DNA from 3 places in the Mesorhizobium sp. P2_A8 genome. Region 3 is predicted to be linked to each of the others. Evidence: predicted binding sites of a transcription regulator. Region 3 holds the regulator's gene; each other region holds the start of a gene.
The links. Region 3 encodes PhoB, which activates phosphate uptake and scavenging genes when phosphate is short. Its sites were predicted from a motif close to TGTCATNNANCTGTCAT; they were not measured.
Positions count from the first base shown of each region.

Region 1 (10,534 bases), 1.0 Mb from region 3:
GACAAGGAACAGTTCAGCCAGGAAAACGTGCTGCTGCTGGCGGTGGGCAAGCAGCCGAAATAGCTTTGTTCCGCCGCGGTCCGGTCGCGGGAAACACTTTGTAGAACCTGTTCAAGCAGGCGTTTGGGAGAAGACGATGAGCAAGAAAGATCTCGGCCTGCTGATCCTGATCCTGGTGGTCGGTGCCATCGTGGCGATCATCAACCCACGCTTCCTGTTGCCGATCAATCTCGCCAACACCTCGAACCTGATCGGCCTGTTCGGCATCCTGTCGATCGGCCAGGCCTTCGTCATCATCACCGGCGGCATCGAACTGTCGGTCGGCTCGGTGGTCGCGCTGCTGGGAACGCTATTCATCGACTTTATCGCCGTGCGCGATCTGGACTGGCCGCTGGCCTTCGTGCTGATCATCGCGCTCGGCGCCATCATCGGCCTGGTGCATGGCTGGCTGATCACGCGGCTCAAGCTGCAACCCTTCGTCGTCACGCTGTGCGGTCTCTTGATCTATCGCGGCGTCGCCCGTTTCTACACCGCCGACGGCACCGCCGGCTTCGCCTTCGGCCAGAATTTCCCCGAGCTCGAATTCCTGACGGCCGGCCGCTCCTGGGGCGTGCCGAACAGCTTCATCGCGCTGATCGTCATCGCCATCGTCATGTGGGTGGTGCTGCACCGCTCGGTGTTCGGCCGCTACCTCTATGCCATCGGCAAGAATGAGGAGGCGGCAAAATATTCCGGCATCCGCACCGGCCGCGTCGTCATGGCCGCCTATGTCATCTGCGGCGTGCTGACGGCGTTGTCGGCGATCTATTTCGCCATGTACACGCGCTCGATCTCGCCGGCCAGCCACGGCCAGTTCTACGAGCTCTATGCCATTGCCGCGGCGGTGCTCGGCGGCTTCTCGCTGCGTGGCGGCGAGGGCTCGCTGATCGGCGTCATCCTGGGCACGGTGCTGCTGCAGGAACTGCAGAACCTCGTCAATCTGCTCGGCATCCCGTCCTCCCTCAACTTCGCGGTGATGGGCGGCGTCATCCTCATCGGCGTGCTGGTCGACCAGCAATGGGGCGTGTTCCGGGCACGGCGGCTGATGGTCGATGCCTCCCGCAAAAACGTCGCCGGTGCGGCCGCGGAGTAACGTCGGGGTCAAATGCTAGATCAGGCCCGACATGTCTGAGAAGGCCATCGCCTTGCGCAGCACTTCGGCGAAACGCTCGCCGGCCGCCTCGCGCGGGCCGCTGTTGTCGATCGAGGTGACGCCTGGTCCCGACAAGGTCACATTGGCGCTGCGCGCCAGCCGCGCCAGCACCTCGCCGCGCGACTCGCGGCCGCGCATCGCCAGCCGTTCGGCCAGCACCTCCGGCGAGGCGGTGACCTCGACAATGGCCAGATTGGCATAGCGTTCGCGCAGGACCGGGATGATCCCACGCGACACGTTCGCCACCGCGACACGGCCATTGGCGACCGACCAGTCGACATCGGCCGGGATGCCATAGCGCAAGCCATGCGCCTCCCAGGAAATGGCGAAGGCGCCATCGGCTTCGGCTTCGACGAAGGCAGCGTCGGCCAGCGTGTCGTGATCCTCGCTCGCGGCGTCGCTCGGCCTTGTGATGACGCGGCGAACGAACTCCAGCCGGGTCTCGTCGGCAAATCGGGCGCGGGCGTAGCCGATCACCGTATCCTTGCCGGCGCCGCTTGGGCCGACAACGGCGACGAAGACGCCGTCGCGGATCGGAAACGTCTCGGCGGACAATTCACGCTCGATCAACGCCGACACCATCATGCGACCCGGCGTCCCTGCCGCCAGACCGTGCGCACGACCGGAACATGGTCGTCGACACGCACGCGCACCAGGTCGGCGCGGCGGCCCTGCTCGATGATGCCGCGGTCGGTCAGCCCGACCGCTTCGGCCGGGTTCTTCGAGACCATGGCGACTGCCTGCGGCAGGGAAATGCCTTCGACGACGTCGCCGAGGAAGAACGCCGACTGGATCAGGCTGAACGGAATGTAGTCGGACGACAAGATGTCGAGCAGGCCGTCGCTGGCCAGTGTGCGGGCCGAGACATTGCCCGAATGCGAGGCGCCGCGCATGACGTTCGGCGCACCCATCAGGACGCCGAGCCCGGCCGCTTTCGAGGCCCTGGCGGCTTCTTGCGTGGTCGGAAACTCGGCGACGCGCACACCTTGTTCGATCGCCTCGTTGACATGGCCGATCGTGGCGTCGTCATGGCTTGCCAGCACGATGCCGCGCTCATGGCAGGCGGCGGCGATCACCGCCCGATTCGGTGCCGAATTGCGCGCCGATTCTCCCATCCGCTTTTCGCAGAACAGTTTGAAGTCGCGGTCGGTCAGCTTCAGCTTGCGCTGGTAGTAGTAGGCATAGGTTTCGAGGTTGACGAACTGGCGCTGGCCGGGCGCATGGTCCATCAGCGATGCCAGCTTGACGCGCTCGTCGCCGTCGAAATTGGCGAAGGCCTTGAGGCAGTCCGGCGCCGAAACCTCGCAGCGCAGATGGATGAAATGGTCGGCCCGCAGACGATCCTGCTGGACACTGTCCTCGATCGCGTCGGTCAGCTTGCGGATGTCGTCCGATGTCAGGTCGGCGTCCTCGTCCATGCCGACGCGCAAGGCATCCAGCACGGTGGTGATGCCGGCGGTTGCCACCTGCGCGTCGTGGGCAAGCACGGCGGCGATCGGGTTCCAGCGCACCTTCGGCCGCGGCGCGTAGTGGCCTTCGAGATGATCGGTGTGGAGTTCGACCAGCCCGGGGATGATATAGTCGCCGCCCATGTCCTCGCCGGTCATGTTCCCGCCGGTTTGGCCGGTGCCGGCATCGATGCCGGCGATAAAGCCGTCGCGCAGCACCAGCGAGCCCTCGACGATCTCGTCGGCAAGCACGATGCGGGCGTTGGTAAGAACAGTCTCGGCGGTCATTTCAGGCAGTCCTTGCTTGGTTCCGGCAGGGGTTGTTCCGGCAGGGGTTCTTCAGGCAGTTCTTCTGGCCGGGCGGCGCCCGAGCGCGTGATGGGAGAGCACCATGAATGGTGCGCCTGGTTCGGTTTCGACAAACAGCGTCAGCGCATCCACCAGCACCGGCTGTTGCAGCACGTCGGCGAACAGGCTGTCGATTGCTAGGCGAAGACGAGGGCTTTCCTGTGGCCCCGCCCGGCCGGACAGCGTCATGTGGAAGCGAAAGGTCTCGAAGACATAGGGATAGCCCCACTGGCATAGATTGCGGAACTCGGCCGGCTTCAGCGAATCCGGGCTGCGTCGCTCGATTTCCGCCTCGGTCAATGGCGCGCGAAAACGGTCGAAACCGAGCACGACGTCATCGGCGAAGCGGTTGAGAGCAGGCAGCGGTCCTTCCGGCACCAGCGCAAAGAAGCTATCGATCTGGCTGGCGACAAGGCGCGGGATTGCCACCACCGGCGTCGCTTCGGCAAAATGGTCGAGTGCGGCGCGCAGCGAGGCCTCCGTCTCGTTGGCCGCCAGGCGGAACGGTGCTTTCAGCGTCGCGTGAAAACCGTAGCGCCGCGCCGAAGCGGTGTGGAAGGCGACTTCCGCCGCCGATAGATCGGCCACCGCCTCCACCGGCCTTGTCGCGGCCCCAAACGGGTCGCGCCCCAGCCAATTGGCGGCGATCCGCGCCAGCGGCTCGTCCTTCCGGGGGGTGAAATAAATGGCGTAGCGCATGAGAAGTCCTCGTCAGTTCCGCTGCCATAGGTGATTTCCATGACGGATTGACGAAGCTTGAAGGGTTTTCGAGGGCAAATCGACCCGGCGGGGTCCTTAGCCGACGATTTTTCCAAGCTGGACCAATAGCTTCACCCGAAAGGTATGACCGATCAGGCCTTCATCAACCATTCGTGCTCGGGCGCGTTGTGGATTTTCCACGTCCGCTTCGGCCCGGCCATCACGTTGAGATAGTAGAGGTCATAGCCATGGCAGGCGGCGCAGGGGTGATAGCCCTCGGGTACCATCACCACATCGCCATCCTCGATCGCCATCGCCTCGTCCAGTGCGCGATGGCCGTTCTTGTCGGCGTCGGTGTAGACGCGCTGGAAGGCAAAGCCCTGCGGCGGATTGAGGCGATGATAGTAGGTTTCCTCAAGATAGGATTCGGCCGGCAGGTTGTCCTGGTCATGCTTGTGCGGCGGGTAGCTCGACGTGTGGCCGCCGGGCGTGATGACCTCGACCACCAGCAGTGAATCGGCCGGCTTGCCCTCCGGCAGTATGTTTGTGACGTAGCGCGTGTTGGTGCCTTTGCCGCGCACCTCCTGGCCGAGATCGTCCGGTCCGATCACGCGCACCGGCAGACCGCCGCCAAGACCTGGCGCCGAGCAGACCGCGAGTTCCAGTTCGGTGTCGGCCGTTACCGACCAGCCGGAGCCTTCCGGTATATAGACCGACCACGGCTTGCCCTCGAAGGGCGACATGCGCTCGCCGAGCAGGCCGAGGTCCTTGCCGCCGGCGGACGCCGTGCCCTTGCCGGTGACGAACACCAGGCAGACCTCGCGATCGTCCGTTTTTCCCGAGGCGCTCTCGCCAGGCTTCAGCCGATGCAGGTCGAAACCGACATAGGTCCAGCCTGCGATCTGCGGCGTCACATGGGCGACGCGGCCATGGCCCTTGTTGGCCTTCACCAGCAGCTTCGACATCCGGTTCACTCCTTCGGTTCGGGCTCGGCCGCTGCCTTGCTCTCGTCGGCCGGTTTGTAGAGATAGAAGAATTGCCAGACGGCGTAGCCGGCGAAGCCGAGCGCGAGCACGCCCCAGAACGGCGTGCCGGTGGCGAATTCGATGATCGACCAGATGACGCAGACCGCGACGACGGCGACACGCCGCCACAAAGGCCGGAAAAACGGGTGCTCGGAATCTTTCATCCGACCAACCTACAGCAACCCGGCGTCGCCGAGAACCGGCGCGTCTGGCATTGGCAAAGCCCTGGGCATTGGGAAAGCCCTAGGCATTGGGAAAGCCCTGTGTCTCGACCGTATAGCCGGCCGCCGTCATCACCCGCATCAATTCCTTGTGGCCAACCTGCGCCATCCTGAGCGGTGGATTCTTCTTCGGGTCCTGCTCGGCCTCGACCACGAACCAGCCCTCATAGCCATGGTCCGCGAACCGCTGCACGATGGCGCCGAAATCCAGCGAGCCGTCACCCGGCACCGTGAAGGCGCCGAGCGCAACGGCATCGAGGAAGGACTGCTTCGTGCGATCGAGCTTGTCGATCACTTCCATGCGCACGTCCTTCACATGCACATGGCTGATGCGCTTGTGATGGTTGTCGATGGCGCGCAGGACATCGCCGCCGGCAAAGGCCAGGTGCCCGGCATCGAGCAGCAGCGGAATGCCGGCTCCGGAATAATTCATGAAGGCATCGAGTTCCGGCTCGGTCTCGACCACCGCGGCCATGTGGTGGTGATAGGAAAGCGGCATGCCTTGTTCGGCGCACCATTCGCCGAATTCGGTTAGGCGTTTCGCATAGGCCTTCATCTCGTCGTCCGGCAGCTTCGGCTTGGTCGCAAGCGGCTTCGAGCGGTCGCCCTGGATCGAGCGGCCGACCTCGCCATAGACGATGCAAGGCGCGTTCACCGCCTTGAACAGATCGATCATTGGCTGGATGCGATCCTTGTTGTCAGCCATCTCCCCTTCGACCAGCGTGCCAGAGAACCAGCCGCCGCACAGCGTCACGTCGGCTGCCTTCAGGATCGGCAGCATGACATCCGGATGATTGGGAAAGCGCCGGCCCATCTCCATGCCGGTGAAACCGGCCGAGCGCGACTGGCGCAAACACTCCTCCAGCGAGACGTCGTCGCTGAGTTCCGCAAGATCGTCGTTCCACCACGCAATGGGGGACATGCCCAGTTTGGCTTTCAAGTCTTCACTCCGGTTTCAGACCATTCGGACCGGGTTCGCCCGGTCATTTTCAATTCAAGGCAGCGTTGGCATCAATCGCCGATGGTTTGCATCTGCCGCTTCGCTTCATAGGCCTTGCGCGCCGCGTTCACCTGGGCTCGCGTCGACACTTCCGGCACCGCCACATCCCACCAATGGCCGCCGGCGTCGGTGGAAACCAGAGGATCGGTGTCGATGACCAGCACGGTCGTGCGGTTGTTCTTCCTTGCCTTTTCCAGCGCGTTTTCCAGCCCGGCGATCGACGGCACTTTCTCGGCGATCGCGCCCATGCTCGCCGCATGTGCGGCGAAGTCGATATCGGGCAGGACCTCGTGGCGCGAGTCCTTCAGGAGATTGTTGAAGTTGGCGCCGCCGGTCGCCATCTGCAGCCGGTTGATGCAGCCATAGCCACGATTGTCGAGCAGCACGATGGTCAGCTTGAGGCCGAGCATCACCGAGGTGGCGATCTCGGAATTCAGCATCAGGTAGGAGCCGTCGCCGATCATGACGACGACCTCGTCGTTGGGCTTCGCCATCTTGGTGCCGAGCCCGCCGGCAATCTCGTAGCCCATGGTCGAGAAGCCGTATTCGGCGTGGTAGGAGCCGGGCGCGCCCGCTTGCCAGAGCTTGTGCAGTTCGCCGGGCAGACCACCGGCGGCATGCAGCAGCGTCACGCCAGTGCCCATCGCACGCTGCACGGCGCCGATCACTTGCGCGTCGGAAGGATAGGCGGCATTGGTCGACGCCGTCACCTTGGCGGCCTCGGCCTGCCAGGCCGTCTTGCCGGTGGCCGCATTGTCGGTCCAGCTTGCCGGCGCCTTCCAGCCCTTCAGCGCCGCGCCGAGCTCGGCCAGCCCCTCCGCCGCATCGGCGACCAGTGGCAGCGCCCGATGCTTGCCGGCGTCGAACGGCTGCACGTTGAGCCCGATGATGGTCTTGCCGGAGTTCTTGAACAACGCCCACGAGCCGGTGGTAAAATCCTGCAGGCGCGTGCCGATGGCCAGCACGACATCGGCTTCTTCGGCCAGCCGGTTGGCGGCCGAGGTGCCGGTGACGCCGACCGCCGCCATGTTCAGCGGATGATCGTCCGGCAGCGAGGATTTGCCGCCTTGCGTCTCGCAGACCGGAACGCCGGCGCCTTGCGCGAATTTCGCCAGCTCGTCCGACGCCTGGGAATAGAGGACGCCGCCGCCGGCGATCACCAGCGGCTTCTTTGCGCCCTTGAGCGCCGCCACCGCGGCGGCAAGCTCATGGCGGTCCGGGCGCGGCCGGCGCTGGTGCCAGACCCGCTCGGCAAAGAAGCTCTCTGGATAATCATAGGCCTCGGCCTGCACGTCCTGGCACAGCGACAGCGTCACCGGGCCGCAATCGGCCGGATCGGTCAGCACCTGCATCGCGCGGGTCAGCGCCGGGATGATCTGCTCCGGCCGCGTGATCCGGTCGAAATAGCGAGACACCGGACGGAAGCAGTCATTGACCGTCGCCGTGCCGTCGGAGAAATCCTCCGCCTGCTGCAGCACCGGATCGGGGATGCGGTTGGCGAAGACATCGCCGGGCAGAAACAGAACCGGCAGCCGGTTGACGTGGGCCAGTGCCGCCGCCGTCACCATGTTGAGCGCGCCGGGGCCGATCGATGACGTCGCAGCCATGAAGCGGCGGCGGAAATTGGCCTTGGCATAGGCGATCGCCGCATGCGCCATCGCCTGTTCGTTGTGGGCGCGGAAGGTCGGCAACTCGTCGCGCACCTGGTAGAGCGCTTCGCCGATGCCGGCGACATTGCCATGGCCGAAAATCGCCCAGACGCCGCCGAAGATCGGGACTTTCTTGCCGTCGATCTCGGTCATCTGCTTGCTGAGAAAGCGGGTCAGCGCCTGCGCCATCGTCAGGCGGATTGTCTTGCTCATGGTATTTTCCTCCGCAGTCCTATGCCGCGCCTTCTTATGCTGCTTTGCGGCCGCGCGCGGCAAGCCACGCTTCGGTCAGCTGTTCGAAGCGCGACGCCATGTCGGCGATCGCCTCGTCATCCGACATCTTGCCGGCCAGCCATTGTTCGGCCGCGTGGACGAAGATGGTGCGGCCGACGGCAAACCCCTTGACGATGGGCGCCTTGGCGGTGGCGGCGAACGCCGCTTCCAGCTCGTCTTGCGGCGCTTCCAGCCCGAGCAGCACGACGCCGCGGCACCACGGATCGTGCTTCAGGATCACCGCTTCGATCTTGGCCCACGCAGCCGCCGAAGCCTGCGGTTCGAGCTTCCACCAGTCCGGCTTGATGCCGAGCGCGTAGAGTTCCTCCAGCGCGCGCGGAATGGTCGTGTCGTCGAGCTTGCCGTGCTTGCCGGCGATGATCTCGACGAGGAGTTCTCGGCCTACTTTCCGCGCCGCCTCGAACAGCGCGCGCAGCTTCTGCTGCTGCTCTTCCTTGAGCGCCGCCGGATCGTCGGGATGATAGAAGCACAGGCACTTGATGCAGTGGTCGACCGGCCATTCGACAAGCTGCGAGCCGATGTCCTGCGAGAATTCAAAGCGCAGCGGCCGTGAGCCCGGCAATTCGACCGGCCGCCCGAGCCAGGCGAAGGGATGGCGGGCGAATTCGAACATCGCCTCGCGGCCATGCTTCTCGTCGATCAGCATGCCATAGCCGTCGCGGCCGGCAGCGACCTTCGCCGCCGCCTTGACCGCCAGCACCTTGAAGTCGCGGATTCGTGCGGGATCGGCACCGGCCTTCGCCGCCACATCCTCGAGCTGGATGCGGTGGTCGCAGGCGAGCGCCATCAGCGAGGGAACGTCGCGCCGGCGGGTGGTCGCCCAATGAATATGGTTGATCGCCTCGTCCTTGCGCAGCGCCAGGTGCTTGCTGCCGTTCTTGAGGAAGAACTGCAATTCCTCGAAGGTCGGATATTCCGGCGCACAGAGCAGCCGCGACACGGCAAAGGCGCCGCACGCATTGGCCCAGGTCGCCGCCGTGGCATGATCTTCCCCACCCAGCCAGCCGCGCAGGAAGCCGGACATGAAGGCATCGCCAGCGCCCAGCACATTGTAGATCTCGATCGGAAAACCCTTGCCGACGATGCCGTCTTCCAGATCGTCGCTGATCGGCCCGTCATAGACGATGCAGCCCATGGCGCCGCGTTTCAGAACGATGGTCGCCGCAGACAGCGAGCGGATCGTCTTCAATGCGCTTAGGCAGTCGTCGGCGCCCGACGCAATCATGATCTCTTCCTCGGTGCCGACGATCAGGTCGCAATCGGGCAGTACAGTCTTCAACTGGGCCGAGACCCGGTCCGACTTGACATAGCGCTCGAACCCTTCGGCATGGCCGGCCAGACCCCAGAGGTTCGGCCGATAGTCGATGTCGAACACGACCTTGCCGCCCTTGGCCTTGATGATGCGGATGGCCTTGCGCTGGGCGGCATCGCTGTTGGGGCGGGAAAAATGCGTGCCGGTGACGACGATGGAGCGCGCCGAGGCGATGAAGGCCTCGTCGATGTCTTCCGGCGCCAGCGCCATGTCGGCGCAGTCCGAGCGGTAGAAGATCATCGGCGAAACGCCTTCGTCCTCGACCGACAGCAGCACCAGCGCGGTCAACCGCTCCTTGTCGGTCTTCAGCCCGTCGACGTTGACGCCTTCGCGCTTGAGCTGTTCGCGAATGAAGCGGCCCATCTGCTCGTCGCCGACGCGGGTGAGCAGCGCCGAGCGCAGTCCGAGCCTGGCCGTGCCGACCGAGATGTTGGCCGGGCAGCCGCCGACCGACTTGGCGAACGAGGTGATGTCCTCCAGCCGCGAGCCGATCTGCTGGCCATAAAGGTCGACGGAAGCACGCCCGATGGTGATGACGTCGAGCGGCGCCTGTTTCGCGTCCACGGCTTCGCTCATTGGAACCTCCCGTCGGCCTTGTTGTTTTGGGGTACACGCGCGAGCGGCAGCGTGGCGCCGGGGAATATGAAATAATAATTCCAATCCATAGTCAATATGGAATGAGCATTCCTTTGCCTAAAATTGCCTTTGAGGTGGCTGCTAGACCTTGCGTCTCTTACTTGTGCTGCGCCGCTTCTCGCCGACGCCGACGGTCAGCGCCATGGCCAGAGCCATCGTCGCCGACAGCGAGCGGAAGCCGGCGAAATCCGCCTCGGCAACCTCGAACCAGACGCTGGCGAACTGCGCGAGCGGTGAGAACGAGCTGTCGGTGATGGCGACGATCGGCACGCCCTGTTCCGAAATGCTGCGTGCCTCCTCGATGGTGGCCGGCGCGTAGGGCGAGAAGCTTATGGCGATGACGGCATCCGCCGGCGTGGCGAATGCGATCATCTCGGCGTTCAGCCCGGCCGCGGATTCGATCAGCTGGTTGCGGATCTTCAATTTGCCCAGCGCGTAGGCGATGTAGGACGCCACCGGATAGGAACGGCGCTTGGCCAGCACGTAGATGGTCTCCGCCTTTGCCAGCAGGGAAATCGCGTCTTCCAGATGCGCGTCGTCCAAGGTGCGCGAAATGTCGTTGAGCGAGGTGCTGGCGGCGGCGACGAAGCCGTCGAAGATTGCCCGGTGGCCGGCGCCGCCTTCGGCCTTGACGCGCAAGGCCTGCAGGCGTTCGTCATAGGATGAATTGCGCTCGCGCAACCGCTCGCGAAACACCTGCTGCAGGCTGG
Region 1 is NZ_JBFUDB010000001.1:116,107-126,640, reverse strand. It holds gene AC1D10_RS00620 (sugar ABC transporter ATP-binding protein) at 1-63, shown strand, start outside; gene AC1D10_RS00615 (ABC transporter permease) at 137-1,132, shown strand; gene phnN (phosphonate metabolism protein/1,5-bisphosphokinase (PRPP-forming) PhnN) at 1,148-1,777, opposite strand; gene AC1D10_RS00605 (alpha-D-ribose 1-methylphosphonate 5-triphosphate diphosphatase) at 1,774-2,928, opposite strand; gene AC1D10_RS00600 (DUF1045 domain-containing protein) at 2,980-3,687, opposite strand; gene iolB (5-deoxy-glucuronate isomerase) at 3,840-4,652, opposite strand; gene AC1D10_RS00590 (DUF3329 domain-containing protein) at 4,658-4,876, opposite strand; gene iolE (myo-inosose-2 dehydratase) at 4,956-5,873, opposite strand; gene iolD (3D-(3,5/4)-trihydroxycyclohexane-1,2-dione acylhydrolase (decyclizing)) at 5,945-7,795, opposite strand; gene AC1D10_RS00575 (bifunctional 5-dehydro-2-deoxygluconokinase/5-dehydro-2-deoxyphosphogluconate aldolase) at 7,830-9,764, opposite strand; gene AC1D10_RS00570 (MurR/RpiR family transcriptional regulator) at 9,906-10,534, opposite strand, start outside.
Region 1: a site for PhoB is predicted at 3,727-3,743, ahead of AC1D10_RS00600 (DUF1045 domain-containing protein). Genes of this name have one in related genera too.

Region 2 (10,534 bases), 150 kb from region 3:
CGCGCAGCCCCCAGGGATCGCGCTCCGGCACGTGTGTGCGCGGCAGGTCGGCGCCAAGGCTGTCGAGCTTTCCGGCCATGCGCTTCTGGTGCTCGCGCCACAGCGCCTGCGAGAAGCTGCTTTCCCTGCCGCTTGGCCGGTCGGTCTGCACCAGCACCGGGCTGTGCAACAACTCATTGGCCGCTTCGATCCGGCGGTCGACTTCGGCCGCGCCGGGTATCCGGAAGAAACGCAGCGGATAGAGTGCCGCCAGCGCCGCCACGCCGAATGCGGCGACGAGGCCGATGCGCGCCACGTCCGGCAACCGCGAGAAAATGCCGAGCCAGGAGACGCTGAGGAACAGGCTGGCGACGATAACGAGCGGAAGCAGCAACGGCCAGCCGCGTTCGACCGTCATCGAGACCCGCGTCGCCAGCCGGCTCAAGGCAAGGCGCCCGGCCAGGCCGCGATCGCTGCTGAAGGTGGGTCGTTCCGTCATCGGCCCTTCCATGGGGCGGGCAGGATAGCCCAAGCCTCACGACTCGAAGAATACCAGCAAACACGGCAAAGGCGAGGCAGTTTGAAAAAACGTGAAGCCGGCCGTGTGATGGTTGCAGTCAGAACGTCGCGGGGTTTGCATTCGCGCCGCAGACCAGCACGGCGATGCGTTCGCCCGGTGCTGGCGCATAGCGTCCGGACAGCACAGCCGCGAAAGCGGCGGCACCACCCGGTTCGGAGATGATGCGGACCCGGTTCCACAGCGCCTTTTGGGCAACGATGATGTCGTCGTCGCTGACCAGGATCGAACGTTCGACAAAGGCTTCGGCAATCGGGAACATCATTTCACCGACGCGCTTTGGCGCCAGCGAATCGGCGGCGATCCCTTCGGCCGGCGCGTCGACGGGTTGGCCGGCCTCGAAGGCGCGGTAGAGCGTCGGTGCCCCCTCCGGTTCGACTGCGATGATGCGGATGCGGCCGGCGAACCAGGCGGCGACGCCGCCGATCAGGCCGCCGCCGCCGACGGCGACCAGCAGCGTGTCGATCTGCGGCAGGTCGCGCTCTATCTCGAGCCCGAGCGTGCCCTGGCCGACCAGCGTTTCCTCCTGGTTGAAAGCATGGATCTGCAAGGCGCCGGTTTCCTCGGCGAAACGTTCGCTGGCGGCCAGCGCCTCGGCATAGCGGGCGCCACCGACAACCAGTTCGGCGCCGTAGGAACGGATCCGCTCCAGCTTGGCGGGCGGGCTCACTTCAGGAACGAAGATGGTCGCCTTGTGACCGAGCCGCATGGCGGCATAAGCGACTGCGGCGCCGTGATTGCCACCCGATGCAGCGACGACGCCGGCCTTGGGAACCGCTCTCTCCAAAAGATTGGTGAAGGCGCCGCGCGCCTTGAACGAGCCGGAATGCTGCAGGCATTCGAGCTTCAGGTCGATCGCCAGCGGCGGCCGGTCGAAATCGGCCATGTCGACGCCCAACACCGGTGTGTGGCGCACATAGGGCCGAATGCGCGGTTCCATCGCGGCAATGCGTTCGCGTGTGATCGTGTTGCCGTTGGTCATCGACGTCTCCCGGGATTGACAGCAATTAGTAACTTGGCAAAATGGCTAAATGCAAGAGGTTGATGTCTTTAAGGCGATCGCCAGCGAACGCAGGTTGCAAATCCTCGACTGGCTGAAGGATCCGCGCGCGCATTTCCCACGTCAGGCCGACGGCGATCTGGTCGAGGATGGCGTTTGCGCGCTGCTGATCGCCGAGAAGCTCGGCATCACACAGGCGACGCTCAGCGAGCACATGCGCGTGCTCACCCAGGCCGGCCTGCTGCGTGCCAAGCGCATCAAGCAGTGGACGTTCTACCGCCGCGACGAGGACAGGATCGCCGACACCAGGGCGCTCATCCAGAACAGGCTGTAGGGTCGCTGTCCGGGCGTTGTGGCCCGGGCAGGCGTCTATGCGAGCCAGTCGGGTACCGAATCCAGCCCGATCAGATCGTCATAGGTCAGGCGCGGACGCACGATGTGGAACCGGTCACCGTCGACCAGCACCTCGGGCACCAGCAGGCGGGTGTTGTAGGTCCCGGCCTGCACAGCGCCATAGGCGCCGGCGGTAGAAACGGCGATCAGGTCGCCGGCCTTCAGCCTGGGCAGGTCACGGTCGAGGCCGATATAGTCACCGGTTTCGCAGACCGGGCCGACGACGTCGACCAGCATGCGCGGCGTGTCGGCCGGCGGCTGCACCACCGCCCGAATGTCGTGGAAGGCATCGTAGAGCGTTGGCCGGATCAGATCGTTCATGGCGGCGTCCACGACAAGGAAATTCTTGGCGTCGCCCTCTTTCACGAAGATCACTTCGGAGACGAGGATGCCGGCATTGCCGACGATCAGCCGGCCGGGCTCGAACATCACCTTGAGCCCAAGCTTGGTGACATGCTTCCTGACGATGTGGGCATAGGCATCGGGCAGGGGTGGTGGGTTGTTGTCGACGCGGTAGGGGATGCCGAGGCCGCCGCCGAGATCGACATGCTCGATGGCATGGCCATCGGCGCGCAATGCGCCGACCAGATCGACAAGCAGGGCGAAGGCGTCGTCAAAGGGCTGCAGCTCGGTGATCTGGCTGCCGATATGGGTGTCGATGCCGGTGACCTTCAGACCCGGAAGCTTTGCGGCCCGGGCATAGACCTGGCGCGCCCGCTGCCACGGGATGCCGAACTTGTTCTCGGCCTTGCCGGTGGAGATCTTCTTGTGGGTCTTGGCGTCGACATCGGGATTGATGCGCAGCGAGATCGGCGCCACCTTGCCAAGTGCCGCGGCACGCGCCGACAGCAGCTCCAGTTCAGGTTCGGATTCGACATTGAAGCAAAGGATGCCGGCGGCGAGGGCGAAGTCCATTTCGCGCGCGGTCTTGCCGACACCCGAAAACAGGATCTTGCTTGCCGGGATGCCGGCGGCCAGCGCCCGGCGCAATTCGCCTTCCGACACCACGTCGGCACCGGCACCGAGCCTGGCCAGCGTCCGCAGCACTGCCTGGTTGGAATTGGCCTTCATGGCGTAGCAGACCAGCGCGTCGAGCCCGGCGAAGGCCTGGGCAAACACCCGGTAGTGCCTGGTCAGGGTGGCCGTTGAATAGCAGTAGAACGGCGTGCCGACCTGTGCCGCGATATCAGGGATCGCGACGTCCTCGGCATGCAGCACGCCGTCGCGGTAGTCGAAATGGTTCACGAGAGTGGTTCCGGAAAGTTGGAGCACGATGGGACCGGGTTTGGAAAGACTCCCCGCGGTCTCATCGGCGCTAGATCAGTGGGTCGAGGAAGAACTTCTTGTCCTGAACCGGTTTTTCCGGCTCCGGCGGCACAGGCTGGTGCGCCTTCGAGGCATCCTTGCGCGCCTGGACGGCTGCCTCATAGGGCGTGTCGAGACCGCCCCTCCTGCCGCAAGCCGAGACGGCCGCAATCGCCACCAGCAGCGTCAGCGTCACCAAAATCCTGCTTCCGGTCATCGATCCATCCGTCCGAAACTTTTTCCAGCCGCCGCTTTTAGCCGAGTTCTCAGCGTATTGCACCCCGGGTTCACGCCTTTGCGATGCGCTTTTTCCAGCCGCGAATCTGCTTCCTGACTTCCGACGGCGCGGTGCCGCCGAAACTGGTGCGGCTCTTGACCGAGTTCTGCACCGCCAGCACCGAAAATATATCCCCTGTGATGCCGGGATGGATCGACTGCAGGTCTTCCAGCGAAAGCCTCTCCAGCCCCACCTTCTTCTCTTCGGCCAGCGCCACCGCCCGGCCAGTGACGTGATGTGCCTCGCGGAACGGCAGTCCGAGCGTGCGCACCAGCCAGTCGGCAAGGTCGGTGGCGGTCGCGTGGCCGGAGCCGGCGGCCTTCTTCATCGCCGCAGCGTTGATCGTCATGTCCGAGACCATGCCGGTCATCGCCGCCAGCATCAGGTCAAGCGTCTCGGCGGCATCGAACACCGATTCCTTGTCTTCCTGCATGTCCTTGCCATAGGTCAGCGGCATGCCCTTCATCACCGTCAGCAGGCCGACCAGATGGCCGGTGACGCGGCCGGTCTTGCCGCGCACCAGTTCTGCGGCATCGGGGTTCTTCTTCTGCGGCATGATCGACGAGCCAGTGGAAAAGCTGTCCGACAGTCTGACGAAGCCGAATTGCGGCGTCGACCAGATGATGATCTCCTCGGCGAGCCGCGACAAATGCGTGGCGCAGATCGCGGCAAGAGCGAGGAACTCCAGCGCGAAATCCCGGTCCGAAACGCTGTCCAGCGAGTTGCGCATTGGCTCGCGGAAGCCGAGCGCCTTGGCCGTCTGGTGGCGGTCGATCGGGAAGCTGGTGCCGGCAAGTGCCGCGGCACCGAGCGGGCTTTCGTCCATCCGTTCGATCGCGTCGCGGACGCGCGAGAGGTCGCGCGAAAACATCTCGACATAGGCCATGCAGTGATGGCCGAAGGTCACCGGTTGCGCCGCCTGCATATGGGTAAAGCCGGGCATCACCGTCGCCGCATGCTCCTCGGCCCGCGCCAGCAGCGCCGCGATCAGCCCTTTCAACGCCTCGGCGACGCGAAAACACTCGTCCTTGACCCACAGCCTCAGGTCGACCGCGACCTGGTCGTTGCGCGAGCGGGCGGTGTGCAGCCGGCCCGCTGCAGGGCCGATCAGGTCGGCGAGGCGAGCCTCGATATTCATGTGGATGTCTTCCAGCCGGGTCGAGAACTCGAACGTGCCGGCTTCGATCTCTTTCAGAATCGTGTTCAGCCCGTGAGCGATCTTTTCTTGATCGGCCGCCGAAATAATGCCCGTTTGCGCCAGCATCTCGCTATGGGCGATCGAGCCTCGGATGTCCTGCGCATAGAGTTTGCGGTCGAACGAGATCGACGCGTTGATCGCTTCCATGATCGCGGCCGGACCCGAGGCAAAACGTCCGCCCCACATCTGGTTGCTGGTCTTCTTGTCGCTCATCGCTATAACCCGTGCTTCGGAGCAGTTTTGAGAAAATGGCAGACGGTAATAGATTCTTCCCGGCCCCGCGCCTGATCCTCACCGCTTTGGTGGCGGGCGTGCTGGCCGGCGCGGTCGCGGTATATGTCAGCGAGAGCCGGTCTGGCAACAACGCACCGGCACAAGTGGCCATCGGCGACAGCAAGGACGATGTCGCCTGTGCCGCCAAGAGCGACCGCGCCAAGAAGATCGCGGCCTCGGCGACTGGCGAGGTTGCCGCGCTGTTGCCAGCCGATCCGCCGCAATCGTTGAAGGCGCTCGCCTTCAACGGTCCGGACGGCAAGCCGATGACGCTCGCCGGTCATGCCGGCAAGACGGTGCTGCTCAATCTGTGGGCGACGTGGTGCGCGCCATGCCGTGCCGAAATGCCGGCGCTCGATACGCTGCAGAAGGAAAAGGGCAGCGATGCCTTTCAGGTGATCGCCGTCAATGTCGATGCCGGCGACGATGTGAAGCCGAAGAAGTTCCTCAGCGAGACCGGCGTCGAGACGCTCGGCTACTACCGGGATTCGACGATGGCGCTGTTCAACGACCTCAAGACGCGCGGCCTGGCGCTTGGTCTTCCCGTCACCATGCTGATCGATGGCGAGGGCTGCCTGATCGCCCATATGAATGGCCCGGCCGAATGGTCGGGGCCGGACGCCAACCGGCTGGTCGAGACGGCGCTCAAGCCCGAAAGCCTCTGAAGCGCATCGCGTCTAAACGGGTGGTGCGCTTCAAACACTGAACCGCTTTAGGCCCTGTTCAGACCGAGTGCAGGCGCGGGTGCGAAGGCCAGGACGCTTCTGTCGCGCTCGCCAGCGGCGTCATTGCCGACCCGGGGTGCGACGACACCGGTCAGGTCGCCGAATTCCTCGATGAGGCCGGGCCTGCCGATATAGTAGCCCTGGCCGATCTCGCAGGCTTCGGCGTCGAGGAATTTCAGTTCGCCGAGCGTCTCGACACCCTCCGCCAGAACCGGCAGGCCGAGGCCGCGACCAAGCCCCAGAACGGCGCGCACGATTGCCGCGACCTGACCGTTCTTGTCGACGGATTTTATGAAGGAGCCATCGATCTTGATCTTGTCGAAGGGAAAGGCACGAAGGTTGGAGAGCGAGGAATAGCCGGTTCCGAAATCGTCCATGGCCACGCGCACGCCCAGCGCCTTGACCTGCCGCAAGGTCGCCAGCGCGCGCGGCATATCCTTCACCAGTGCGGTCTCGGTGATCTCCAGCTCCAGCCTGCCCGGCGCAAGACCGGAATTCAGCAGTGTCTCGTGGACCTTGCGGCTGAAATTCGGATTGTGAAGCTGCACCGCCGAGACGTTGACGGCCACCGTCAGTGGATTTTCCCAGCGGGCGGCTTCCTCGCAGGCCGCCGTCAGCACCCATTCGCCAATCTGGCCGATGGCTCCGCTGTCTTCGGCCACCGGAATGAATATCGTCGGGGGCACGTCGCCGCGCGTTGGATGCCGCCAGCGGATCAGGGCTTCGAAGCCGACCATCTTTCCGCTGCTGATCTCCTTCTGCGGCTGGTAGACGAGATAAAACTCCTTGCGCGCGACGGCCTGGCGCAGTTCGTGCTCCATCACGCGTTTGTCGCGGGCCTCGGCCCCCATCGAGGCCTCGAAATACCGGTATGTGTCCTTGCCTTCGGTCTTGGCCCGGTAGAGTGCGGTATCGGCGTGGGTTATCAGGCTGGCCTGGTTTTCGGCATCCGATGGATAAAGCGCGATGCCGATACTGGCTGACACGAGGCCGCCGCCGACTGACAGCCTGTTTTCCTCGCGCATCGCGTTCAGCACGGCGTTGGCGATGCGGCCGGCCTCCAACGGGTCGGTCAGGTTTGGGGCGATGATGGCGAATTCGTCGCCGCCCAGCCGCGCAACCATCTGTCCTTGACGAAGAATGCCGGTGACGCAATGCGCAACCTTCTGCAGCATGGCGTCGCCAGCGCCGTGCCCGTACAGGTCGTTGACCTCCTTGAACCGGTCGAGATCGAGCAGCAGAAGCGCCAAATGGCCGCTTTTCCTGACCCGGCCCATCGTTACGATTTCCATTTCGAGCCGGCTGGAAAAGCTGCGGCGATTGGCAAGTCCGGTCAATGGATCGAAATGGGCAAGGCGCAGGATCTCCTGTTCCGCCTTCTTGCGCTCGCGAATGTCGCGGACTGCAATCACGTTGTGAGGTTTGCCACAGTAGTCAATGGTCCTGGCGATCAGCTCGACGGGAATGCCCGTGCCGTCGTGGCCGCGCAATTCGGCCTCATGCGGCTGCTCGCCGAAGCCAGACATATCGGACCCGAAGAGGTCGTCAAGCTGCATCTCGTTCAGCGTCACGGTTGCCATGCCCGTCAGCTTCGCCATGCTGTCATTGGCGCTGATGATGCGGTTGCCGTCGCAGACGATCAGACCCTCCACGGCGGCGTTGGCCAGACCGTGCATGCGGTCGGCCTCGAGCTTCTGGCGGCGGAAGCGCAGATCGATCCAAAGTGCCGTGCCCGAGAGAATGAGGATCACCAGGCTGGCGGCCGCTACGGCAAAGGCCTGCGAAGTGGGCTCGATCGTGTATGGCGATATCTCGATCGAGGAATCCGGGACGATGGACACCGCGCCCATCGCGATGAAATGCAAGGTGCAGATCGCCAGCGTCAACAGCACCGCGCCGCCCAGTGTCGCAGACAGCGATGGGCGACGCAGGACAACAACGAGTGCCAGGGCGGCAAGCGATACCCCCGCCAGCAAGGAGATCGCCACCAGCAGAGGGTTCCATTCAATCCGGCCCTGCACCTCGAATGCCGCCATGCCGATGTAGTGCATGGTGGCGATGCCACCGCCAAGAATGGCGCCGCCGACGAGATAATGGTCGAGCCCGTTGCGCAATGTGGCGACCCACATGCCGCCGGCGGTCAGGACGACGGCGGCGGCAAGCGAGAGCGCGGAGAGTTCCGGGTTGTATGCGTTGGGTATTCCCGGCGTGAACGCAAGCATGGCGATGAAATGCGTTGCCCAGATACCAAAGCCGGTCGACGCCGCCGCAATCATCAACCAGGCAAGCCGGTTTCGATTTGTCGATCTGCCGACGTGGTGAAGCAGGTTGACGGCAGAAAAGGACGATATCCCGAGATCAACGCGGCGAGCGCGACCAGTCTCAGATCGTGTTCGTTGACGATACAATTGTAGACCGTCAGCATCTTCTCTAACCTGATCTATCGGAAATGAAGAAGGCAATATGATAATATGATTGTGATTGATTAGCGCTTGGCCGTTGAAGGATCGATTAAGCACCCTGCAACCCTAGCGTGCTTTCCAGGGTAGGGCGGCTGCGGGAGATCAGGCCGTCGTCCGGATTGACGCGGTTTCAATGGGCCGGATCTGCTTCAGAGATCGGGATTCATGGATCTTAGAAGCTCTGGCTCGTCACGCTATGCCAGACGCCAAGCGGCTGGTCGAGGCGGCACTGGGCCCATCAGGCTGAGCGCAAAGCGGTCGGCGGTCGTCGACAGCTCTACCATGCTCATTTGATCGCTGAGCCGGCTTGGTATTTTCTCTCCGTGGTCTTTCCGGCTCGAGGGAACGCTAGTTTAGCCGGATTTGAAGTTCACGAAACAGCAATAAAACCGTTGTCCGATTGTCATGGCCGACACATATTGCCTTTGCGGGAGTGCCCCTTTCGCCAATGACAAACGGGAGATGAAACATGAAGTTGTTCGGCTTCGCGGCCGGTGTTGCCGCCACCTTGACCATGCTTTCCAGCACCTCCGCTTTCGCCGTCACCCAGATCAGTTGGTGGCATGCCATGACCGGTGCCAATGCCGAGGTGGTCGACAAGATCGCCAAGGATTTCAATGCCAGCCAGAGCGACTATGAAATCCTTCCTGTATTCAAGGGTACTTATCCCGAGACGCTAAATGCCGGCATTGCTGCCTTCCGTGCGGGTCAAGCGCCCGACATCATCCAGGTGTTCGATGTGGGTACTGGCGTCATGATGGCCGCCGAAGGCGCGATCAAGCCGGTGGCCGAAGTGCTGACCAGCGCCGGCATGACCTTCGACAAGAGCCAGTATTTGCCCGGCATCGTCGGCTATTATTCGAAGCCGGACGGCACCATGCTGTCCTTCCCGTATAACTCCTCCTCGCCGATCCTCTACTACAATAAGGACATCTTCCAGAAGGCGGGGCTTGATGTGAACAACCCGCCGAAGACGTGGAACGAGGTGTGGGAAGACGCCAAGAAGATCAAGGCGAGCGGCGCAGCCTCCTGCGGCTATACCTCAACCTGGTTGACCTGGATCCACCTTGAGGCCTTCGCTGCTTGGAACGACGTTTCCTATGGCACCAACCAGAACGGGCTTGCCGGCACCGACGTCGAGCTCAAGATCAATGCGCCGATCTTCGTCAACCATTTCCAAGCGATCGCCGACCTGGCCAAGGACGGCACTTTCAAATATGGCGGCCGCACCTCCGAAGCCAAGCAGATCTTTCTTGCCGGCGAATGCGGCATCTTCACCGAATCGTCGGGTGGCCTTGGTGACATTGCCAAGTCAGGCATGAACTATGGCATCGGCCAGCTTCCCTATGATAGCGACGCCAAGGGCGCACCCCAGAACACCACACCGGGAGGCGCCAGCCTGTGGGTGTTCGGCAACAAATCGGACGAGGAATACAAGGGCGTTGCAACATTCTTCGCCTACCTGTCCAAGACCGAAGTGCAGGAATATCTGCATCAGAAGTCGGGTTATCTGCCGGTGACGCTCGCTGCCTATGAGGCCACCAAGAAGTCCGGCTTCTATGACAAGAACCCGGGTCGTGAGACGCCGATCCTGCAGATGCTGGGCAAGGCGCCGACTGAGAATTCGAAGGGCGTGCGCCTTGTCAACCTGCCGCAGGTGCGCGACATCGAGAACGAGGAGTTCGAGAAGATGCTGGCCGGTCAGCAGACCGCCCAGCAGGCGCTCGACAACGCGGTGGCACGCGGCAACAAGGCGATCCAGGAAGCGATCGGGAACTGAAGCGATTTGTCTCAGTTAAATCTCGTCCACGCAGACTCGCGTGGACGATTTCCTGAATAGCGAGGGAAATCACCCTGTCTCCACGCGTCGCCTTTCCCAACAAGACCCTGCCTTACCTGCTGGTGGCGCCGCAACTCGCCATTACGCTGATCTTTTTCTACTGGCCGACCGGTCAGGCGCTCTACCAATCGATGCTCAGAGAAGACCCGTTCGGACTGAAGAGCAAGTTCGTCGGGCTTGCCAATTTCCGAAAGGTGCTGGCCGACCCGGCCTACCTCAATTCGATCAAGGTCACGGTGGTGTTTTCGCTGGCGACCGCGATCGTCGCCATGGGGGTGGCACTGCTGCTTGCCGTCATGGCCGAGAAGGTGGTGCGGGGCAAAGGACTCTATCGCACGCTGATGATCTGGCCGTATGCGGTGGCGCCGGCGATTGCCGGCATGTTGTGGCTGTTCCTGTTCAACCCATCGATCGGTTCGCTGGCCTACGCCTTGAGAGGCCTTGGTATCGACTGGGACCCGTTGCTCAACGGCAACCACGCCATGATCCTGCTGGTGTCTGCAGC
Region 2 is NZ_JBFUDB010000001.1:1,275,113-1,285,646, forward strand. It holds gene AC1D10_RS06255 (TIGR02302 family protein) at 1-478, opposite strand, end outside; gene AC1D10_RS06260 (threonine/serine dehydratase) at 597-1,538, opposite strand; gene AC1D10_RS06265 (ArsR/SmtB family transcription factor) at 1,588-1,890, shown strand; gene lysA (diaminopimelate decarboxylase) at 1,926-3,194, opposite strand; gene AC1D10_RS06275 (hypothetical protein) at 3,265-3,471, opposite strand; gene argH (argininosuccinate lyase) at 3,542-4,942, opposite strand; gene tlpA (thiol:disulfide interchange protein TlpA) at 4,978-5,667, shown strand; partial or broken gene AC1D10_RS06290 (putative bifunctional diguanylate cyclase/phosphodiesterase) at 5,715-8,152, opposite strand; gene ugpB (sn-glycerol-3-phosphate ABC transporter substrate-binding protein UgpB) at 8,659-9,969, shown strand; gene ugpA (sn-glycerol-3-phosphate ABC transporter permease UgpA) at 10,044-10,534, shown strand, end outside.
Region 2: a site for PhoB is predicted at 8,580-8,596, ahead of ugpB (sn-glycerol-3-phosphate ABC transporter substrate-binding protein UgpB). Genes of this name have one in related genera too.

Region 3 (10,534 bases):
TGCTCAACGCCATCTATGGCAGCGTGGTGATGACCATCATCGCCGTCATCGTCGGCACGCCGATCGGCGTGCTGGCCGGCACCTACATGGCTGAATACGGCCGCTTCTCGAAGCTCACCACCGTGGTGCGCTTCATCAACGACATCCTGCTGTCGGCGCCATCAATCATCATCGGCCTGTTCGTCTACGAACTGATGGTCCGGCCGATGGGGCATTTCTCGGCGATTGCCGGCGCCGTCGCGCTTGCCATCCTGGTCATCCCGGTCGTCGTGCGCACCACCGAGGACATGCTCAACCTGGTGCCGAACGCGCTGCGCGAAGCCGGCACCGCGATCGGTGCGCCGCGCTGGGTGGTTATCAAGTCGGTCGCCTACCGCGCTGCCCTGTCCGGCATCGTCACCGGCATATTGCTGTCGATCGCCCGTATCTCGGGCGAGACGGCGCCGTTGCTCTTCACGGCGCTCAACAACCAGTTCTGGTCGAGCAATCTCAACGCGCCAATGGCCAGCCTGCCTGTGACCATCTTCCAGTTCGCTCTCAGCCCTTACGAGGAATGGCAGCAACTGGCCTGGACCGGCGCACTCATCATCACATTGACGGTTCTCGCGCTCAGCATCTTTGCGCGCAGCCTGACAGGACGCAGAGAGGACAAATGAGCCAGATGTTGTCTCCAGACATGACGATCGCCGCCGAGGCAACCGCCAGCAAGGCCAAGATCGAAGTCAAGAACCTCAACTTCTACTACGGCCAGAGCAAGGCGCTGAAGGACATCACGCTGTCGTTGCCCGAGCGCAGCGTCACCGCCTTCATCGGTCCTTCGGGCTGTGGGAAGTCGACGCTGCTGCGCGTCTTCAACCGCATCTACGAACTCTATCCCAAGCAGACCGCCGAGGGTCAGGTGCTGCTCGACGGCCAGAACGTTCTGGACCGCTCGCAGGACCTCAACCTTTTGCGGACCAAGATCGGCATGGTGTTTCAGAAGCCGACGCCGTTCCCGATGTCGATCTATGAAAACATCGCCTTCGGTGTCAGGCTCTATGAGAAGCTCAGCAAGTCGGAGATGGACGGCCGCGTCGAGCAGGCGCTGAAGCGTGCGGCTCTGTGGACCGAGGTCAAGGACAAGCTCAACGCCAGCGGCCTCAGCCTCTCCGGTGGCCAGCAGCAGCGGCTCTGCATCGCCCGAACCGTGGCGGTGAAGCCGGAAGTCATCCTGCTCGACGAGCCGGCCTCGGCGCTTGACCCGCTGTCGACCGCCAAGATCGAAGAACTGATCGACGAGTTGCAAGCCGACTACACGATCGTCATCGTCACCCACAACATGCAGCAGGCGGCGCGCGTGTCGAAGCAGACCGCCTTCATGTATCTGGGCGAACTGGTCGAGTTCGACCGCACCGAGAAGATCTTCACGTCGCCCCGCGAGAAGCGCACGCAGGACTACATCACCGGCCGCTTCGGCTGAGCTCAGGCATACGAGGGACAGGATCATGGGCGAACACACAGTCGCTTCTTTCGACGAGGATCTCGGACAGATCAGCAGGCTCATCAGTGACATGGGCGATCTCGCCGGCTCGATGGTCGGTGGTGCCACCAAGGCGCTGCTGAATTCCGACAACGCGCTGGCACAGCGCGTTGTTTCAGACGACGCGATCATGGACGCGCGCCAGCGCGAGCTTGATGACCGCGCCATCACGCTGATCGCCAAGCGGCAGCCGATGGCCGACGATCTGCGCCATGTCGTCGGTTCGATCCGCATGGCCGGCGATCTCGAACGCATTGGCGACCTTGCCAAGAACATCGCCAAGCGCGTCGGCACCGTCGGCCTCAGCGTCACGCCGCGCGACCTGTCGCATTCCATTGACGGAATGGCGCAGCTGGTGCTGATCCAGGTGCAGGGTGTCATCGAGGAATATGCGGCGCGCGACGCCGCGGCCCTGGCGAAACTGCGCGCAGACGACGAGCGCATCGACGTCAAATACACCTCCGTGTTCCGCGAACTCCTGACCTACATGATGGAAGACCCGCGCAACATCACCGCCTGCACGCATCTTCTGTTCTGCGCCAAGAACCTCGAGCGGATCGGCGATCACGTCACCAACATCGCGGAGAATGCGTATTATGTTCTGACCGGTACGCAGTTGCCCGCCAATCGTCCGAAGCAGGACGAGACGGCAATGTCCGCGCCGGCGGCATGACGACAGGGGTGACCAGCCGATGATCGCGCCACGCATCATGGTGGTGGAGGACGAGGAGCCGCTCGGTGTGCTGCTCCGCTACAATCTGGAGTCCGAGGGTTACCAGGTCGAGGTGGTGACGCGCGGCGACGAGGCCGAGATCCGGTTGCAGGAGAACGTCCCCGACCTTCTGGTGCTCGACTGGATGGTGCCGGCGGTTTCCGGCATCGAACTCTGCCGCCGGCTAAGGATGCGTCCTGAGACCGAGCGGCTGCCGATCATCATGCTGACCGCGCGCGGCGAGGAAAGCGATCGTGTGCGTGGCCTCTCGACCGGCGCCGACGATTATCTGGTCAAGCCGTTCTCGACCCCCGAATTCATGGCCAGGGTCAAGGCGCTGCTGCGCCGCGCCAAGCCGGAAGTGCTGTCCAGCGTGCTCAAGGTCGGCGACATCGTGCTCGATCGTGAATCGCACCGGGTCTATCGCAAGAAGAGCGAGATCCGGCTCGGACCAACCGAGTTTCGCCTGCTCGAGTTCATGATGCGTCATCCCGGTCGGGTGTTTTCGCGCAGCCAGCTGCTAGACAATGTCTGGGGCGAGACGATCTACATCGACGAGCGCACGGTGGACGTGCATGTCGGCCGGCTGCGCAAGGCGGTCAACAATGGCCGCATGCCCGACGTCATCCGTACCATTCGTGGGGCGGGATACGCGATCAGGGAAGATTGACTCCCGTCTGATTCACGCGACGTTCTTGCCGACGATGCCGGATCTTGTGTGAGTGCCAAGCGCGAAAATTTCCTGGTCGACGAAGGTCAGTGCGCGCATGGCGCAGCCTTCGCGGATCAGTGGCAGTTCGTTCGGCTCGGTGTCGAAGGAAATCGATTTCGAGTGCTGGCCGCCTGCGGTCTGGGCAATCGCCTCGCGCAATGCCGGCTCGATCAGGTCGAAGGCCGCGGCGCTGACACCGACCATGGCGACCGGCGCCGGATCGATCAGCGCGAAGAGGCTGCCGAGACCGTAGCCGAGCGCTTCGCCGGCCTTGCGATAGGCCTCGCGCTCGGGTCCATCGCTTTCGCGGGCCGCGGTCGCCAGGGCGCGCATATCGGCGTCGCTGACATCGGCGACTGGTTCTGCGTCCTCACTCATCTGCCTTGCGTTGCGCCAGATGGCGTAGTTGCCGGCATAGGCCTCGACGCAGCCGCGCCGGCCGCAGCGGCACAGCGCGCCGTTCGGCCGATGGATCATGTGGCCGAACTCGCCGCCCGAAGAATGGGTACCGGTGAACAGTTCGCCCTTCAGCACCAGGCCCATGCCGATGCCGTGCGACAAAAGGATGGCGATGAAGTCGTCGCGGTAGCGATCAGGGTCGCGCCAGCGCAGCGCCACCGCCATCATGTTGCAGTCGTTCTCCATGGTGGCGGGAATGCCGAACTCGTCCTCGAGTATGTCGGCGAAGGCGATATCGGTGTGCGGCGTGATCGGCGACCACAACATGGCGCGGGCACGCGTGTCGGTGATGCCCTGGATCGCCAGCGCGATGCGGGCGACATTGCGGACGTCGAGATCGGGGTCTTCGAGGCGTCGCCGCACGATGGCGACGCATTCGCCGACCAGCGCGTCGCGCGACATGGTCAGCGTGTCGAGCCGGCGCTGTTCCTCGGCGATCACCTGGCCGGCATAGTCGATGACGGCGACGGAGAGGAAGTTCAGCGACAGCACCACGGTCATCACTGCCGCTGCTTCCGGATTGAGGCTGAGGCCGACCTGCGGCCGGCCGCGTTTGAGCGAGCCGGCCTCGCTCGGCTTGCTCTCGGCCAAGATGCCTTCGCCGATCAGGTCGGAGGAGATCGCCGATATGGTCGAGTGGCTGAGGCCTGTGGTCGCGGCGATCTCGGTGCGTGACGGCTGTCCGGCGCGACGCACGGCCGCAATCACCATCGCCCGGTTGCGACGGCGCAGATCGTCGTGGCGGATTCCGACCGACATGTTTTTTCACATCCTCCCGGTCGCTGCAGCCTTTCGTGCCCCCCGAAGGCTGTCAGCGAAGCCTGAAGCGCGAAGCACCTCAGGCACTTGTTTCCGCGCATGTCGCCCAAAACCGCTACGCACTTTTGGGCGACATGCGCTGATCAAATTCTGGCAGAAGCCTGCCATCCTGTCATTATTTATTCCGGGGCTCGAAAAAAATTCAGAGAGACATCAAAATCCATCAGAATCGATGTTGACAGCGTTCGGCTGTTGGATCAGTATTTTTTCGAGGCTCGAAAAAATAGAGCTTCTGTGCCGGCCTACGGGTCAGTTTGGTCGCGCCATACGCGGCGCAGGGAGGATAATATGAAAAGATTCACAGCCGCCATCCTGGCGGGTGTCGCCATGTCGCTGACGCTCGTGTCGGTCGCGCAGGCGAAGGACAAGGTCATCGGCGTGTCGTGGTCCAACTTCCAGGAAGAGCGCTGGAAGACCGACGAGGCCGCCATGAAGACGGCGATCGAGGCCGCCGGCGACAAGTACATCTCCGCAGACGCACAGTCCAATCCCGGCAAGCAGCTCACCGATGTCGAGAGCCTGATCTCGCAGGGCGCCAATTCGCTGATCATCCTGGCGCAGGATGCCTCGGCCATCGGCCCGGCGGTGCAGAAGGCGCTGGACGAAGGCATTCCGGTCGTCGGCTATGATCGGCTGATCGAGAACAAGGACGTCTTCTATCTGACCTTCGACAACAAGGAAGTCGGCCGCATGCAGGCCCGCGAAGTGTTCAAGGCCAAGCCGGAAGGCAACTACGTCTTCATCAAGGGCTCGGGTGCCGACCCGAATGCCGACTTCCTGTTCTCGGGCTCGATGGAAGTGCTCAAGGAGGCCATAGACAGCGGCAAGATCAAGAATGTCGGTGAGGCCTATACGGACGGCTGGCTGCCTGCCAACGCCCAGAAGAACATGGAGCAGTTCCTAACCGCCAACGACAACAAGGTCGACGCGGTGGTCGCGGCCAATGACGGCACCGCCGGCGGCGTCGTCGCGGCGCTGACGGCGCAAGGCCTGGCCGGCACCGTGCCGGTCTCGGGCCAGGACGGCGACCACGCCGCGCTGAACCGCATCGCGCTCGGCACGCAGACCGTGTCGGTGTGGAAGGACGCGCGCGAACTCGGCAAGAATGCCGCCGAGATCGCCTCGCAGCTGGCCGACGGCAAGAAGACGGGCGACATCGCCGGCGCCAAGGACTTCACGACGCCGGGCGGCAACACCGTCAAGTCGCTGTTCCTGACCCCGGTTGCCATCACCAAGGACAATCTCAACGTCGTCATCGACGCTGGCTGGATCAAGAAGGACGAAGTCTGCGCGGGTGTTGCCGCCGGCACCGTCGCCGCCTGCAACTAATAGCGGCCGAACCTGCTCGATATCAACGCCGCGGCCCAAAGGCCGCGGCGTTTTCTCAAAAGTTTTGTGTTTCCGCATCAGGCGGATAGCTTCTAGGCTGGGTTCCGGCATCCGCGTCAGACGGCAAGCCGGTGGGAGGAAATCATGACCGACACGACGTCCAACCCGCAGGTCGACACCGCGCGCGCGTCGGAACTCGGCGTGGTCGCCCGGTTCCTGAAAGCGACCGAGATCGACACCCGCATGCTCGGCATGGTCGGCGCGCTGCTGATCATCTGGATCGGACTGCACGTCATTTCCAGCCTGCGCCTTGGTGTCAATCCGCTCGATTTCGACAGCCGCACCTTCCTCACGCCGCGCAATCTGTGGAACCTGTCGGTGCAGACATCCGCGGTGGCCATCATGGCCTGCGGCATGGTGCTGGTCATCGTCATGCGCAACATCGACCTGTCCGTCGGTTCCGCCGAGGGCCTGATCGGCATGGTGATGGGCTTTGCGCAAGTGCATTTCCTGGTGCGGTTCGTCGGGCTCGAACTCGGCAATCCATGGATCTGGGTTCTGGCATTGGTCATCGGCCTGGCGCTCGGCCTGCTGATCGGCGCCTTCCAGGGTTTTGTCATCGCCTATCTCGAAGTGCCCGCCTTCATCGTCACGCTGGGCGGCCTGCTGGTCTGGCGCGGTGCCGCCTGGTGGGTCACCAGCGGCCAGACGGTGGCGCCGCTTGACGGCACTTTCCAGCTGATGGGCGGCGGGCCGGCGGGATCGATCGGTGCGACCTGGAGCTGGGTTGTCGGTATCGTCGCTTGCCTTGCCGTGGTGTTTGCGCTGTTCAACGGCCGCGTGCAGCGGAAGCGTTTTCGGTTCCCGCTGCGGCCGATCTGGGCCGAGACGCTGCTCGGCGCCGTCACTTGCGCCGTCATCATGGGTGCGGTGTGGCTCGCCAATTCCTATCCATGGCCGATCGGCATCGTGAACAGATACGCGGCGGCCAACAACATCATCGTTCCCGAAGGCGGCCTGTTCATCGCCCATGGCATCGCCATACCGGTGCTGATGGCGGTCGCGGTCGGGCTGGTCATGACCTTCATCACCAACCGCACCCGCTTTGGCCGCTATGTCTTTGCCATCGGCGGCAATCCGGAGGCTGCCAATCTCGCCGGCATCAACACGCGCTGGATCACCATGAAGGTGTTCATGATCATGGGCGTGCTGGCGACGATCGCCGCCGCGATCTCCTCGGCCCGGCAGAATTCGTCCACCAACGTGCTTGGAACGCTTGATGAACTGCTGGTCATCGCGGCCGCCGTCATTGGCGGCACGTCGCTCGCCGGCGGTTCGGGAACGATCATCGGCGCCATGCTCGGCGCACTTCTGATGCAGTCGCTGCAGTCCGGCATGGTGCTGCTCGGTGTCGACTCGCCGCTGCAGAGCATCGTCGTCGGCGCCGTGCTGGTCATCGCCGTCTGGCTCGACACTGTCTATCGCAAGCGCGTCTAGGAGGCATGGCCATGACTGACAAGACTGATCCCGCCGCCACCGCGCTGATCGACATGAGGAACATATCGATCGCCTTTGGCGGCATCCGCGCCGTTGACGACGCCTCGATCGATCTTTTCCCCGGTGAGGTCGTGGCGCTGCTCGGCCACAACGGTGCCGGCAAGTCGACTTTGATCAAGATCCTGTCTGGCGCCTACAAGCGCGACTCAGGCCAAATCTTCGTCAATGGCGAGGAGGCATCGATCTCCAACCCGCGCGACGCCAAGAAATACGGCATCGAGACGATCTACCAGACGCTGGCGTTGGCCGACAATGTCGATGCCGCCGCCAACCTGTTCCTCGGCCGTGAACTGATGACCGCCTGGGGCACGCTCGACGACGTTGCGATGGAGGCCGAGGCGCGCAAGGTGATGGGTCGGCTCAATCCCCGCTTCCAGCGCTTCAAGGAGCCGGTGATCAAGCTGTCGGGCGGACAGCGGCAATCGGTGGCGATCGCGCGCGCGATCCTGTTCAACGCCCGCATCCTGATCATGGACGAGCCGACGGCGGCACTTGGTCCGCAGGAAACAGCGCAGGTCGGCGAGCTGGTCAAGCAGCTCAAGTCCGACGGCATCGGCATCTTCCTGATCAGTCACGACATCCACGACGTGTTCGAGCTTGCCGATCGGGTCTGCGTCATGAAGAACGGCCAGGTCGTCGGCACCGCGCACACCACCGATGTGACCCAGGACGAGGTGCTCGGCATGATCATTTTGGGCAAATGCCCACCCGGCGCCATTCCGGGGCCAGGCGCGCTGAAAATCGCCGCCTAGAGCCTGTTCGAGTATGATCATTTCCGAAACTTGGGACTACTCGTCGGGATCATGCTCCGGCCTGCTGGCAGGCAGTATCGCCCTGGCCGGACGAGCATGCCGGTCGCCGGTTGCCGGTCATGTGATATGCCAGCTGTCATGATGGCTTGGCCTTGCCATTGTGTTGGCACGGCGACTTGCCCATAAAGGTCCGACATTGCCCATGGACCGCATCATACGTTGAAGAAGCTTTTTCCAATCGTCGCGTTCATCGCCGTTGCGCTGATCAGCATGACGATGGCGGGGTTGGCCTATTTCGCGACCCAGGAGGCCGCACGCATCAAGTTCGAAGCAACGGCCGACGATGCGCTCAACCGAATCGAGAGCCGCATCGACCTGCATCTGTCGCTGCTGCGGTCGACCCGGGCGCTGTTCGATGCCCGCAACGGCGATATCTCCCAGAACGAGTTCAAGGCGTTCTTCAACGCACTCGATGTCGACAACAATTTCGCCGGCTTGCGCGGTATCGGCTTTCTCAGGCTGGCCAAGGCTGGCGACGAGGCTGCGGTCGAACGCGATATGCTGCACGACTGGGGTGTCAGCCACCCAATCTATCCTGATACCACGCAGCCCTGGCGTACCCCCATCGTGCTGTTCGAGCCGCTGGACCCGTCCAACCAGACCAGCATCGGCTACGACATGTTCAGCGAACCGGTGCGGCGCGCGGCCATCGAAAAGGCAATGTCGGACGACCAGCAGCACGCCAGCGGGCTGGTGCAACTGGGCCAGAATACGGGTGCTGCGCAGACCTTCACCGGCTTCTTCGTCTTCGTGCGGCTCAATGTCGAAACCGCACCCGATGTCATCAATGCGTCGAGGTCCTCGACGGCCGGCTTTCTCTATGCGGCGTTTCGGGCCCGGGACCTGTTCCAGATAGCGCTCAGCCGCTCGCCGCTGCTGCCGGTCAACACCGAAATCTACGACGGCGCGGTGAGTGGTGACAATCTCTTGTTCCGGTCAGAGACGCCGCCGGCTTCCTCCTTCGGGGACAGGCTGCTGATCACCCGCAAGATCACGGTGGCCGGCCAACCGTGGACGGTCCTGTTCCGGCCGACAAGCGCCTTCTCGCAGCCGTCGTCGCGCGCCATTCCGGTGCTGCTGGGGCTGTTCGGACTGCTGCTGGCGGGCGCCATCGCGCTGGTGGCACGCTATCAGGAGCGGGCCTATGAGGCGGCCTCGCGTTTGCACGAAACGACAGAAAAGAGCCTGCTCGAAAAAGACCTGATGCTGCAGGAGATGAAGCATCGCATCAAGAACTCGATTACCAGGGTGCTGGCGATCGCGCGCCAGACGGCTTCGCGAGCCACTGACGTCAACGAGTTTTCCTCATCCTTCTCCGCCAGGCTGCAGGCGATGGCGGCATCCCAGGACATGCTGACGCGCTCGCGCTGGCAGAAGGCCGATCTTGGCGATCTCCTGCGCATCGAACTCGGTCAGGTGTTCGGCAAGGAGCTGCCCGAAGAGCTGTTGTCGGGACCGGAGGTGCTGCTCGACGAAACCACGACGCAAGCGCTCGGCCTGACTTTCCACGAACTCGCGACGAATGCCCTGAAATATGGCGAAGCCGGCAATTCAGTTGGCGCGCTCAAGGTCGACTGGTCGGTCGAAGGACGTGGGCGCGACAGCGTGCTGGCTCTCAATTGGCGGGAAACCGGGCAGAAGAAACTCGAAGCGCCCGCCAAGACCGGATTCGGCACCAAGCTGATCGACCTCAACGTCACGCGCGAATTGCGCGGTACGATCCATCGCGATTATCGCGATGACGGATTGAATGTGGAGATCAGAATTCCGCTGACGGCCTAGGGCCTTGTTTGACGCAATTCCGGACGGAAAACCGTTTCACGCTTTTCCTGGAATTGATCCAACAGCGACCATCGGGCGAACAAAAATTTAGCGTCCAGACATCGAAAATCCGGAGGCCGGCGGACCGGTCTCCGGATCGACATTTCGATTATCGCCGAACTAGTTGCAGCGAGCCGTGTAGATCCGGCCGCGATGATCGCGATACTGGCAATAGCCGTTCTGCAGCCTGCGAACCAGCAGGCCGGATCCGGCACCGACAGCCGCGCCGATCAGCGCGCCCTTGCCGCCGCCGACCAGGCCGCCGATGCCGGCGCCAATCAAGCCGCCGCCAACGACATCCTGCTCGGTGCTGGTGCAGCCGCTGAGGGCAGCCACCGCAATCATGGCAATAATCATCTTCCGCATAGAGTCACTCCTCACTTGGTGTCCACACTTTTGGTAAGCTCCAGCAACCATTTAGCACGAAATGACGGCCTTTGCTGCTCGAATTTATTGTTGGCTAAGATAGTCTTTTTCTGGGCGCACCGCGCTCGATGCCATCACGACGTTGGAAATTTCCAGGGAAGCATCGAGTGTGCCATCCGCACGCACGTTCCAGACGATCTGATCATAGTCGTCTTCGAGCGCCGGATCGACGGCAAGGCATTTGGCGACGATGCGCTGGGCCTGCCCCTGCACGTCGCCCATGGCGAACGGCCGTTCGGCGACACACTGGTCGGCGGTCTCGAAAACGCTAACCGGTATCTGGAGTTCACGGCAGTCGGCCATCGTGTTCGAGCAACCGATAACCAGCAGCAATGCAGCGATGTGTTCCATGGCGACATGTCCTCTCG
Region 3 is NZ_JBFUDB010000001.1:1,120,473-1,131,006, forward strand. It holds gene pstA (phosphate ABC transporter permease PstA) at 1-656, shown strand, start outside; gene pstB (phosphate ABC transporter ATP-binding protein PstB) at 653-1,459, shown strand; gene phoU (phosphate signaling complex protein PhoU) at 1,485-2,192, shown strand; gene phoB (phosphate regulon transcriptional regulator PhoB) at 2,212-2,901, shown strand; gene AC1D10_RS05520 (ROK family protein) at 2,914-4,161, opposite strand; gene xylF (D-xylose ABC transporter substrate-binding protein) at 4,510-5,550, shown strand; gene AC1D10_RS05530 (sugar ABC transporter permease) at 5,695-7,047, shown strand; gene AC1D10_RS05535 (ATP-binding cassette domain-containing protein) at 7,059-7,859, shown strand; gene AC1D10_RS05540 (CHASE domain-containing protein) at 8,079-9,701, shown strand; gene AC1D10_RS05545 (YMGG-like glycine zipper-containing protein) at 9,861-10,106, opposite strand; gene AC1D10_RS05550 (hypothetical protein) at 10,191-10,517, opposite strand.